Regions from separate parts of the Lysinibacillus sp. NPDC097214 genome, predicted to be linked through region 2. Evidence: riboswitches for the same ligand, from Rfam matches in the RefSeq annotation. Region 2 holds a riboswitch; each other region holds the start of a gene.
What was found. Region 2 has a riboswitch for S-adenosylmethionine ahead of metA (homoserine O-acetyltransferase MetA). Riboswitches for the same ligand answer to the same signal wherever they lie in the genome.

Region 1: another riboswitch for S-adenosylmethionine. It lies ahead of ACQKMI_RS22510 (bifunctional homocysteine S-methyltransferase/methylenetetrahydrofolate reductase); the one in region 2 lies ahead of metA (homoserine O-acetyltransferase MetA).
Region 3: another riboswitch for S-adenosylmethionine. It lies ahead of metK (methionine adenosyltransferase); the one in region 2 lies ahead of metA (homoserine O-acetyltransferase MetA).

Annotation. Positions count from the first base shown of each region.
Region 1 covers NZ_JBNNSS010000015.1:29,683-32,966, reverse strand. Annotated here, with positions in the region: gene ACQKMI_RS22520 (protoporphyrinogen oxidase) at 1-843, shown strand, start outside; gene ACQKMI_RS22515 (hypothetical protein) at 1,074-1,262, shown strand; SAM riboswitch class I at 1,466-1,565, shown strand; gene ACQKMI_RS22510 (bifunctional homocysteine S-methyltransferase/methylenetetrahydrofolate reductase) at 1,657-3,284, shown strand, end outside.
Region 2 covers NZ_JBNNSS010000004.1:396,994-400,277, forward strand. Annotated here, with positions in the region: gene ACQKMI_RS11950 (endospore germination permease) at 1-618, shown strand, start outside; gene metA (homoserine O-acetyltransferase MetA) at 676-1,611, opposite strand; SAM riboswitch class I at 1,761-1,872, opposite strand; gene ACQKMI_RS11960 (nucleotide excision repair endonuclease) at 2,453-2,824, shown strand; gene ACQKMI_RS11965 (TrmB family transcriptional regulator) at 2,910-3,284, opposite strand, start outside.
Region 3 covers NZ_JBNNSS010000001.1:782,738-786,021, forward strand. Annotated here, with positions in the region: gene ACQKMI_RS03685 (gamma carbonic anhydrase family protein) at 1-117, shown strand, start outside; gene metK (methionine adenosyltransferase) at 309-1,505, opposite strand; SAM riboswitch class I at 1,838-1,956, opposite strand; gene ACQKMI_RS03695 (hypothetical protein) at 1,964-2,182, opposite strand; gene pckA (phosphoenolpyruvate carboxykinase (ATP)) at 2,755-3,284, shown strand, end outside.

The DNA of each region.
Region 1 (3,284 bases), on a different contig from region 2:
GCTTCCACTTTACCGTATTTAATCGATTACAAAAACGATTACGGTAGTATTATTAAAGGCTTCGATGCAAACAGGGAACAATTTGTGAAAGCCGCCAATAAAAAATTTATTTCATTTAAAAATGGTTTATCATCACTAATTGATCGACTTGAAGAAACATTAACGGATGTAGAAATTATAAAAGGAATTGCCACTACCAGTGTTAAGAAGCAGGAGAATCAATACGCTGTTACATTAGCAAACGGTAAAATGATTGAAGCGAATCATGTTGTACTGGCACTACCAAATGAGGCGGTACAAAGTTTATTGCAGGATGAATCTTTGAACGGCTATTTTGAACAATTCAATACTGCATCCGCCATTACGATTTACTTAGGATTTGATGTACCTGATAATAGATTACCCGCGGATGGAACGGGCTATATTGTGTCACATAATTCGGATGTTATTTGTAATGCAGCAACGTGGACAAGTCGCAAGTGGAAACACACTTCAGCAGAAGGAAAATTACTTGTACGACTTTTTTATAAGAGCATTAATCCTAAGTATGAGAGATTGCGTTTGATGTCAGATGAAGAGTTAGCAGCTGTTGCTCTAGAGGATGTAAGAAAAAGCTTGGGGATTGAGGAAACACCAACTATTGTTGACGTGACAAAATGGATCGACCAGATGCCAAAGTATGATTTGGCACATCGTGAAGCGTTGCAAGGTCTCTTACAAGAGCTTGAGAAAAACTATCCGAACTTATCAATAGCGGGGTGCTCTTATTTCGGAGTAGGCATAGGTGCGTGTATTCAAAATGGTAAAAAAATTGGTGAGGAGCTTGTTGAAAAACTATCGTAATTGTTTGAATTGATAAAATCAATTATGCCTCGGCATAATTGCGTCTGGAATCGGCTTTGTACTTAGGCTTGCACGAGGGCCGACACGATGTCGGTCATTTCGGTAATGCCACAAGGACGTGGCGTTTTTACCGATGCAGGTCAGTTAGCCGTTATCGCATGGATGCGATGATTTTAGGCTAACATCCTTTAAGAAACTCCTTTCCGATTTTGTGACATCCGCCGGAGGCTTTGGGCCAACAGATGTCTTTTGCGCGAAAGCGTAGTGCTAACGCAGCGTCAGCAACGTGTTTTGTCTGTGCGAAAGCGAAGCGTCAGCAACAGCATGATGTTGGTCACTCAGTCGTTGCCACAGGACGTGGCGCTCTAAGACTGAGTTCCTCTATTTCAGCGGGTGTTTGGACACACGCTGAAAAGTAACTTAAATTCGCATTCATCTCACCACCTATAGAGGTGAGAGACTTTTGAACCTGTCGCTACGCTTTCGGTACATAAAACATTGCTGAAAGAAGTTAAAATATAATGTTTTTCGTAAAAATTATCCTCTGTTCTGTGAAATAGTCTTGACTCAATCGTTCGTAAACGATATGATTCTTTTAATTATTTAAAAAATTCATACTACATTCTTATCAAGAGAAGCTGAGGGACTGGCCCTATGAAGCTTCAGCAACCAACTTATTGTCAGGTGCTAAATCCAGAAGACCATTGTGTCGAAGATGAGAAGGAAAAACAATTACGAAACGTTAAAGCCTTCTTTTTATGTAAAAGAAGGCTTTTTTATTTTTTTATAAATAATGGAAGAGAGGCTAGTTTTATGGGATTGCTTGAAAGGTTAAAAACACATGTTCTTACTGCAGATGGTGCAATTGGTACAGTTTTATACGGCTATGGTTTGGAGTATTGCCATGAGGAAATGAATATACAAAAACCTGAATTAATTGAAAAGATTCATAGAGAATACATAGCAGCTGGTGCTGATGTTATTCAAACGAACACTTACGGAGCTAATGCCATAAAATTAGCCCGCTACGGATTAGAATCTCGTGTGCAGCAGTTTAATGAGGCCGCTATAACAATTGCAAAACGAGCAGCAGCAGATGGTGGACAGTTTGTCTTAGGTACTATTGGGGGAATCCGTGGTATTCGAAAAAGTGATGCAACGTTAGAGGAAATTTTAGCAACAGTTGATGAGCAGGCAACGGTTTTACTTGCAGGAAATCCAGATGGCCTTTTACTTGAAACATATTATGATTTTGAAGAGCTAACAGCGACTTTAACGATGCTACGAGCTAAAACTAAATTACCGATTATTGCTCAAGTTTCTATGCATGAACCAGGAATTTTGCAAAATGGAATGAGCTTAAATAACGCCCTACATGAGCTTGAAGCGCTAGGTGCTGATATTGTAGGTGTTAACTGTCGTTTAGGGCCTCACCATACTATACAAGCATTTGAAGGTGTAGAGCTTCCTAAGAAGGCATTTATGTCAGCGTATCCGAACGCCTCTCTTCTTGATTTGGAGGATGGCCGTGTCGTTTATGAGTCAGAGGCAGATTATTTCGGTCGAGCAGCAGTAGAGCTTCGCGATCAAGGGGTACGTTTAATTGGTGGGTGCTGTGGTACGACACCAAAGCATATTGCTGCAGCGAAAAAGTACTTAGAGGAGCTATCTCCGGTCGAGGAAAAGTATGCAAAGCCAGAAAAAGTCGAAGTTGTACGTGAGGCAGAGCCACCAAATTATGAGCCATTACATGTAAAAGTAAAACGTGAGCGCTCAGTTATAGTGGAGTTAGATACACCAAGACATTTAGAAATCGAAGGTTTTATTGCAGGTGCAAAAAAAATATATGAGGCGGGCGCAGATGTAGTCATGATGGCAGATAATTCACTTGCTTCTCCAAGGATTAGTAATGTCGCAATGGGTGCCTTACTGAAAGAAACGCACGGAGTACGACCGTTAACTCATATAACATGCCGAGATCGTAATTTAATTGGTCTTCAATCACATTTAATGGGATTAAATGCACTAGGGATTCACGATATTCTAGCAGTGACTGGAGATCCGACAAAGGTAGGCGATTTCCCAGGGGCCACAAGCGTTTATGACGTATCTTCAATGGAGCTAATTCAATTGATAAAACAGTTAAATGAAGGTGTATCGTTCTCAGGGAAACCACTTCGTAAAAAGGCAAATTTCTCTGTAGCGGCTGCCTTTAATCCTAATGTACGTGTACTGGATCGTGCTGTGTCTAGATTAGAAAAGAAAATTGAACATGGAGCAGATTATTTTATTTCACAGCCCGTTTATTCAAAGGAAAAAATCGTGGAAATTTACGAGGCGACAAAGCATTTAGAAGCACCAATTTATATAGGTATTATGCCAGTAACGAGCTATAAAAGTGCGGAGTTTTTACATCATGAAGTGCCAGGCATCAAACTATC
Region 2 (3,284 bases):
GGAGATTCTTCTCAAAGTACAAGTAACAACAATGGAGAAAGTTCTGCTCAAAGTACATGTAATAGCAATAACGATGATTCTGTTCAAAGTGCAAATAATAGCAATAACGATAATTCTACCCAAAGTGATTGTAACAGTAATGGCGGTAATGCTTCTCAAAGTACAAGTAGTAGCAATAACGAAAACGCTTCTCAAAGTTCAAGTAACAGCAATGGCGGTAATTCTTCTCAAAGTACAAGTAATAGCAATAACGAAAATTCTGCTCAAAGTTCAAGTAACAGCAATGACGGTAATACTTCTAAAAGTGCGAGTAGTAGCAATAACGAAAATTCTGCTCAATGTGAAAGTAACAACAATGGCGGTAATTCTTCTCAAAGTTCAAGTAGTAGCAATAACGAAAACGCTTCTCAAAGTTCAAGTAACAACAATGCCGGTAATGCTTCTCAAAATACAAGTAGTAGCAATAACGAAAACGCTTCTGAAAGTACAAATAGTAGTAATGGCGAAAATACTACTCAAAGTAAAAGTGAAAACGATGCCGGCAATACTACACAGAATGATAGCGATACCGGAAATACGCCAAACAGTGATAAAAATAAAGATTCATCAGAAAATTAACAGCATAATGGCAAAAAAAATGATGACCTGAAATGATCAAGGTCACCATTTATAGCATTAAATATGATATTCAATCTGATCAACAAAATCCCATTCATATGGTGTTTCTTGGTAAACATAGTAGTTCAGCCAATTCGAGAATAATAAATGTGTATGGGCACGCCACGTATTAATCGGTTCATTTCCTGGATCATCATTTGGGAAGTAATTCACGGGTACCTCAATATCTATTCCTTTCGCAACATCACGACTATATTCATCCGCTAAAGTTGTCGCATCATATTCAAGGTGACCGGTAATCATAATATTTTTGTTGTCCTTAGATTGCACAATGAAAACACCAGCATCTTCTGAATAAGATAGTAATCGTAAATCAGGATGGTTGCGTACTTCGTCAATAGATACAGATGTATAACGTGAATGTGGTGCCGTAAACAAATCACTAAAGCCCCTTACTAAATCCACTGTTAAATCCGTAATGACATGAGAATATACACCTGAGCATTTAGCAGAAAGCCCAATTTTACCAATACCGTAATGATGGTATAATGCTGCCTGTGCTCCCCAACATATATGAAGGACCGATGTTACGTTTGTTTTGGACCAATCCATAATTTCTGAAATTTCCTGCCAGTAGTTCACTTCTTCAAACGCCATTTTTTCTACTGGTGCACCCGTAATAATCATGCCATCATAGCGACGATGGCGAATTTGATTGAAAGTCGTATAAAATAATTGTAAATGTGATTTACTAACATTTTTCGATTCATGAGTAGCAGTATTTAAAAATGTAATATTCACTTGTAACGGGGTATTACCTAATAAACGTAGTAATTGCAGCTCTGTTTTTTCTTTTTCCGGCATTAAGTTGAAAATTAATATATTTAATGGACGAATTTGTTGCGTTTTCGCTCTGTCCTCTTCCATAACGAAGATTTTTTCCTCACGTAAATGTTCTCCAGCTGGTAAGTTTTTTGGAATATTAATTGGCATCTTGCTTTCCCCTCTCTAGTTAAAATCAATTTGGCCTTAGTCTCCATTCACAGGCCCTGCGCAAAGCTCATTAAGTCTTCTTTTTCGATAAAATTAAAAAATCCCCCTCATTCCATTTGAGATAGAATGAGAAGGATTTACCACGTTCACTCTTATCTCTCAAAGGACATTATCCTTTGCTGGAATTAGCACCTTTCTAACTTTTGTTAGAGGTTGCTGAAGCGTCATCGGGCCAAATCCCTCTACTTCTCTTGATAAGATTATTTAATTAAAAAGAATTGTAACATGAACAATTAAGAATATCAATAATACATAGAATATTTTGTTATTAACCATGCATGTCATGATGTAATTTGTTTAACACTAATATTGAAGCAAACTAAGTTTACATCAATCAAATCAATTATGCCTCGGCATAATTGCGTCCGGAATCGGCTTTGTGCTTAGGCCTGCACGAGGGCCGACACGATGTCGGTCATTTCGGTAATGCCACAGGACGTGGCGTTTTTACCGATGCAGGTCAGTTAGCCGTTATCGCATGGATGCGATGATTTTAGGCTAACATCCTAAGAACTCCTTTCCGATTCCGTGACATCCGCCGGAGGCTTTGGGCCAACGTGATGTTGGTCACTCAGTCGTTGCCACAGGACGTGGCGTTCTTAGACTGAGTTCCTCTATTTCAGCTGATGTTTGGACACCCGCTGGAAAGTGACTTAAAACCGCATTCATCTCATCATCTATAGAGGTGAGAGACTACTGCTGAAAAAAGTTAAATTTGATGGTAAACATGCTGTACTTATGTTAACATATACCTTTAGTAACAGAGAGGAACGTGAATAGTTTGATTAAAATTGATTTTCCAAAACCAGATTTAGTAATTCGCCAACGCGAACAAGATTTAAAGCCAGGTGATGTACCAATCACGCCGTACCATGGTTTTATTGATTTCCATAAAATCACACGTGAAAATGGCGGCATTTTCTTATTCTACAATGAAGAGAACGAGCTATTATTTGTCGGTAAAGCACGTAAAATTCGTCAACGTATTAAAAAGCATTTTGAGGACAATGTTTCACCGATGAAAAATCATCGTGATGAAATTTTCAAAATTGAAGTGTATGAAGTGGAAGATCCTATGGAACGTGAAATTTACGAAACATACGCAATCAATTCATTCCGCGCTAAATACAATGTTGATAAAGTATTTTATTAAGATAAAAATTACTATTTAACAAAAAATAAGAATCTGCTCGCCATCTGTAATGTACATGATGGCTTGTAGATTCTTTTTTATGTTTTCACTCTACAAAAAAGGCTTTACGTTCTTTAGTAATCCATTCCCCAAGATCCGAATTATCGCGCTTTAACAGTCGATTGACAAGCACGTCATGCCATATATAATCCTCTAATAAATAGATGTGCACAGGGTCATTTGTAATAAAAGCCGTTTCTTGATTGGACGGTGAGTGACCATAAATCATCTCTTGACCATCTACAGATAGAATAAACCAATGGGGCGTAGAAGCTTTCCTCGTATATTGAGTAATGCGATGCTGGTCAACGGATGCAATATTTTCATCCACATACAATGTAATGCCATGAACCGGAATGCGCTGAGCGACCTCATGTAAATCTTCTCGCAATTCTTCATACATATCTTCCCACATTGATAA
Region 3 (3,284 bases), on a different contig from region 2:
CCCGCAAAAGTTGTAAGAGAATTAAACGATGAAGATAAAGAAGATATGGAACGCATCATACGTGAATATGTAGAAAAAGGTCAATACTATAAATCTCTTCAACCAAAAAATAAATAGTTATTTCAACTAAATCAAAGCAGCTCCTCGTTTGCTTGGACAACCGAGCCATACACGATTATGATAAGGAGCTTATTTTTTTCGCTGAAAGAAGTTAAAAACAACGAAAGGGGCATTAGCATGTTGAGCCCCTTTCTGTAATAGTATATTAAAATATTTTTTCAGCTACTTTATTACTTTAGCTGAATAGTTTATAAACCTGCTTTTTCTTGTAATGCGTCAGCTTTGTCTGTTTGTTCCCAAGGTACATTTAAGTCTGTACGACCGAAGTGACCATATGCTGCAGTTTGCTTATAAATTGGGCGACGTAGGTCAAGCATTTTAATAATCCCCGCTGGGCGTAGGTCAAATAGCTCACGTACCCATTTTACAATTTCACTTTCTGTAACTTTTCCTGTCCCGAAAGTATCAACTGCAATAGATACGGGTTGAGCAACACCAATCGCATAAGCTAGTTGTACTTCAGCGCGATCTGCTAAACCAGCTGCTACGATATTTTTCGCCACATAGCGTGCTGCATATGCCGCTGAACGGTCTACCTTAGTTGCATCCTTACCAGAGAAAGCACCTCCACCATGACGTGCATAGCCACCGTATGTATCAACGATGATTTTACGTCCAGTTAGACCAGCGTCTCCTTTTGGACCACCAATTACGAATCGGCCAGTTGGGTTAATGAAATATTTAGTCTCAGCATCTAATAATTCACTTGGAACAACTGGGGCAATAACGAATTCTTTTAAGTCTGCTTGAATTTGCTCAAGTGTAGCTTCTTCGTCATGCTGTGTAGAAATGACAATCGTATCAACACGCACTGGTACATTGTTTTCATCATACTCAATTGTTACTTGTGTTTTTCCGTCTGGACGTAAATATGCTAGTTCACCAGATTTGCGTACTTCCGTTAAACGACGAGCCAATTTATGCGCTAAACTAATTGGTAATGGCATAAGCTCTGGTGTTTCGTTACATGCATAACCGAACATTAAACCTTGGTCACCTGCGCCAATTGCTTCAATGTCAGCGTCAGTCATAGAGCCTTCACGCGCCTCTAAGGCTTGGTCAACACCTTGAGCAATATCAGGTGATTGCTCACCAATAGCAACAAGTACTGCTAGGTTTTCTGCATCAAAACCATATTTCCCACGTGTATAACCGATTTCTGCTACAGTATCACGAACGATACCTTTAATGTCTACATAAGTAGAAGTAGTAATTTCTCCTGCTACTAATACTAAGCCAGTTGTTACTGTTGTTTCACACGCTACACGTGCGTTTGGATCTTCTGTTAAAATGGCATCTAAAATGGCATCCGAGATTTGATCACAAATTTTGTCTGGATGTCCTTCTGTTACACTCTCTGATGTAAACAATCGACGGTTTGTCATTTGATTTTCCTCCTATTACTTTTACAAATAATATTTGCGAATTAATACGGTACTCATTACCCATGTCAAGCCCGCTCCTATAGATTGAACTCTAAAGCCGTTGTTGTAGCTGTTGCTGTCGTTTCACTTTCGCACAAAAAACAACTGTTGCTGTCGTTTCACTTTCACACAAAAAACAACTACTGCTTTTAACACGAGGTTTTCGAAAGATCCGTCATTATAATAAGGAAAGGACTATATACTTACCTTTACATTCGTTTTTAACAATAAAAAAATCCTTTTCTCACGCTTACTTAACATGAGGAAAGGAATAATGACTTCGTAACCTTTCACTCTTATCGTTCAAGGGGTTTCCCCTTGCATCAGATTGGCACCAGCGCATGTCGTGAAATAGTTCATGCAGGTTGCCGGGTTTCATAGGGCCTGACCCTCCACCAGCTCGGGATAAGAGTATCCGTTCAATATCTCATAATACGTAAAAGGTCGAACGTTGTCAAATTTTTTTCACTTCTTTCAGCGAGTGTCCCAACACCCACTGAAATAGAGGAACTCAGACTAAGTACACCACGACCTGTGGCATTACCGAAATGACCGACATCGTGTCGGCCCTCGTGTTGTTGTTGCTGTCGCACAGATAAAACCGTGTTGCTGTCGCTTCGCTTACGCGCAAAAAACATCTGCTGGCCTAAGCACAAAGCCGACTCCGAATCCAACTATGCCGAGGTACAATTGATTGTATTCATATAAGATAGTATGGAATTATAATGAAACTTTTTTGGATTATGCTGTAAATTTAAACAAAATAATCCCTACTCTCCACCTCACATCATGTGTTAACATATGTGTATCCCTTTACAGCACATTTTGTAGCGAAAGCAAAGCGTCAGCTACAGAACATGTGGTGGATGAATATGATTGTAGCCCCTATTCAATCGAAGACAAGCTCCAACGAATAAAAAACAAGCTAAAACTTCACATCCTGTGCGAACCTCATGTTAGCCAAAAGCTTCTAAACACAATTTTGCTGTGTCGAAAGTGATTGTCTGATCACTTATTATAAATAGGGTAAAAAGCATTATTAAAACGAATTAATTTACTTTTTGTCGTTTTCTTGAAAAGTAATAAAATCTGAAAAATAATTTCTTAATTAGTATAGATTATTAAACCAATTGTGTTATACTATTTTTGAAATTAAGAAAATCTCCCTCAGACTCAAGGGAATACTATAAAAAAGGATGGTATTTAATCGATGAATTCAGTAGAAATTGCAAACGAACTGAAGGAATTATTAAGCGGCAGTAACATTAATGTTCAACTTTCAGTACCACAATTAGCTGAAAAAGCTACTTCTCGTGGTGAAGCTATGTTAACAGTAGATGGCGCAGTTCGTGCAGAAACTGGCAAATACACTGGTCGTTCACCTAAAGATAAATATACGGTAGAAGAAGAGAGTACAAAAGATAAAATTGACTGGGGAAAAGTTAACCGACCAATTTCTTCTGAAGTGTTCGATAACTTATATGTAAAAGTAGTAAAATATTTAAAAGAACGTGACGAATTATTCGTATTCAAAGGCTTTGCTGGTGCTGACAAAGATTCTCAATTAAGCATCCAAGTAATCAATGAATATGCTTGGCACAATCTGTTCGCTCATCAATTATTTATCCGTCCAACTAAAGAAGAATTAGCTTCTCATGTTGCTGACTTCACAGTTATCTCAGCTCCTAATTTTAAAGCAGACCCTGCCATTGATGGCACTGCTTCTGAAACATTCATCAT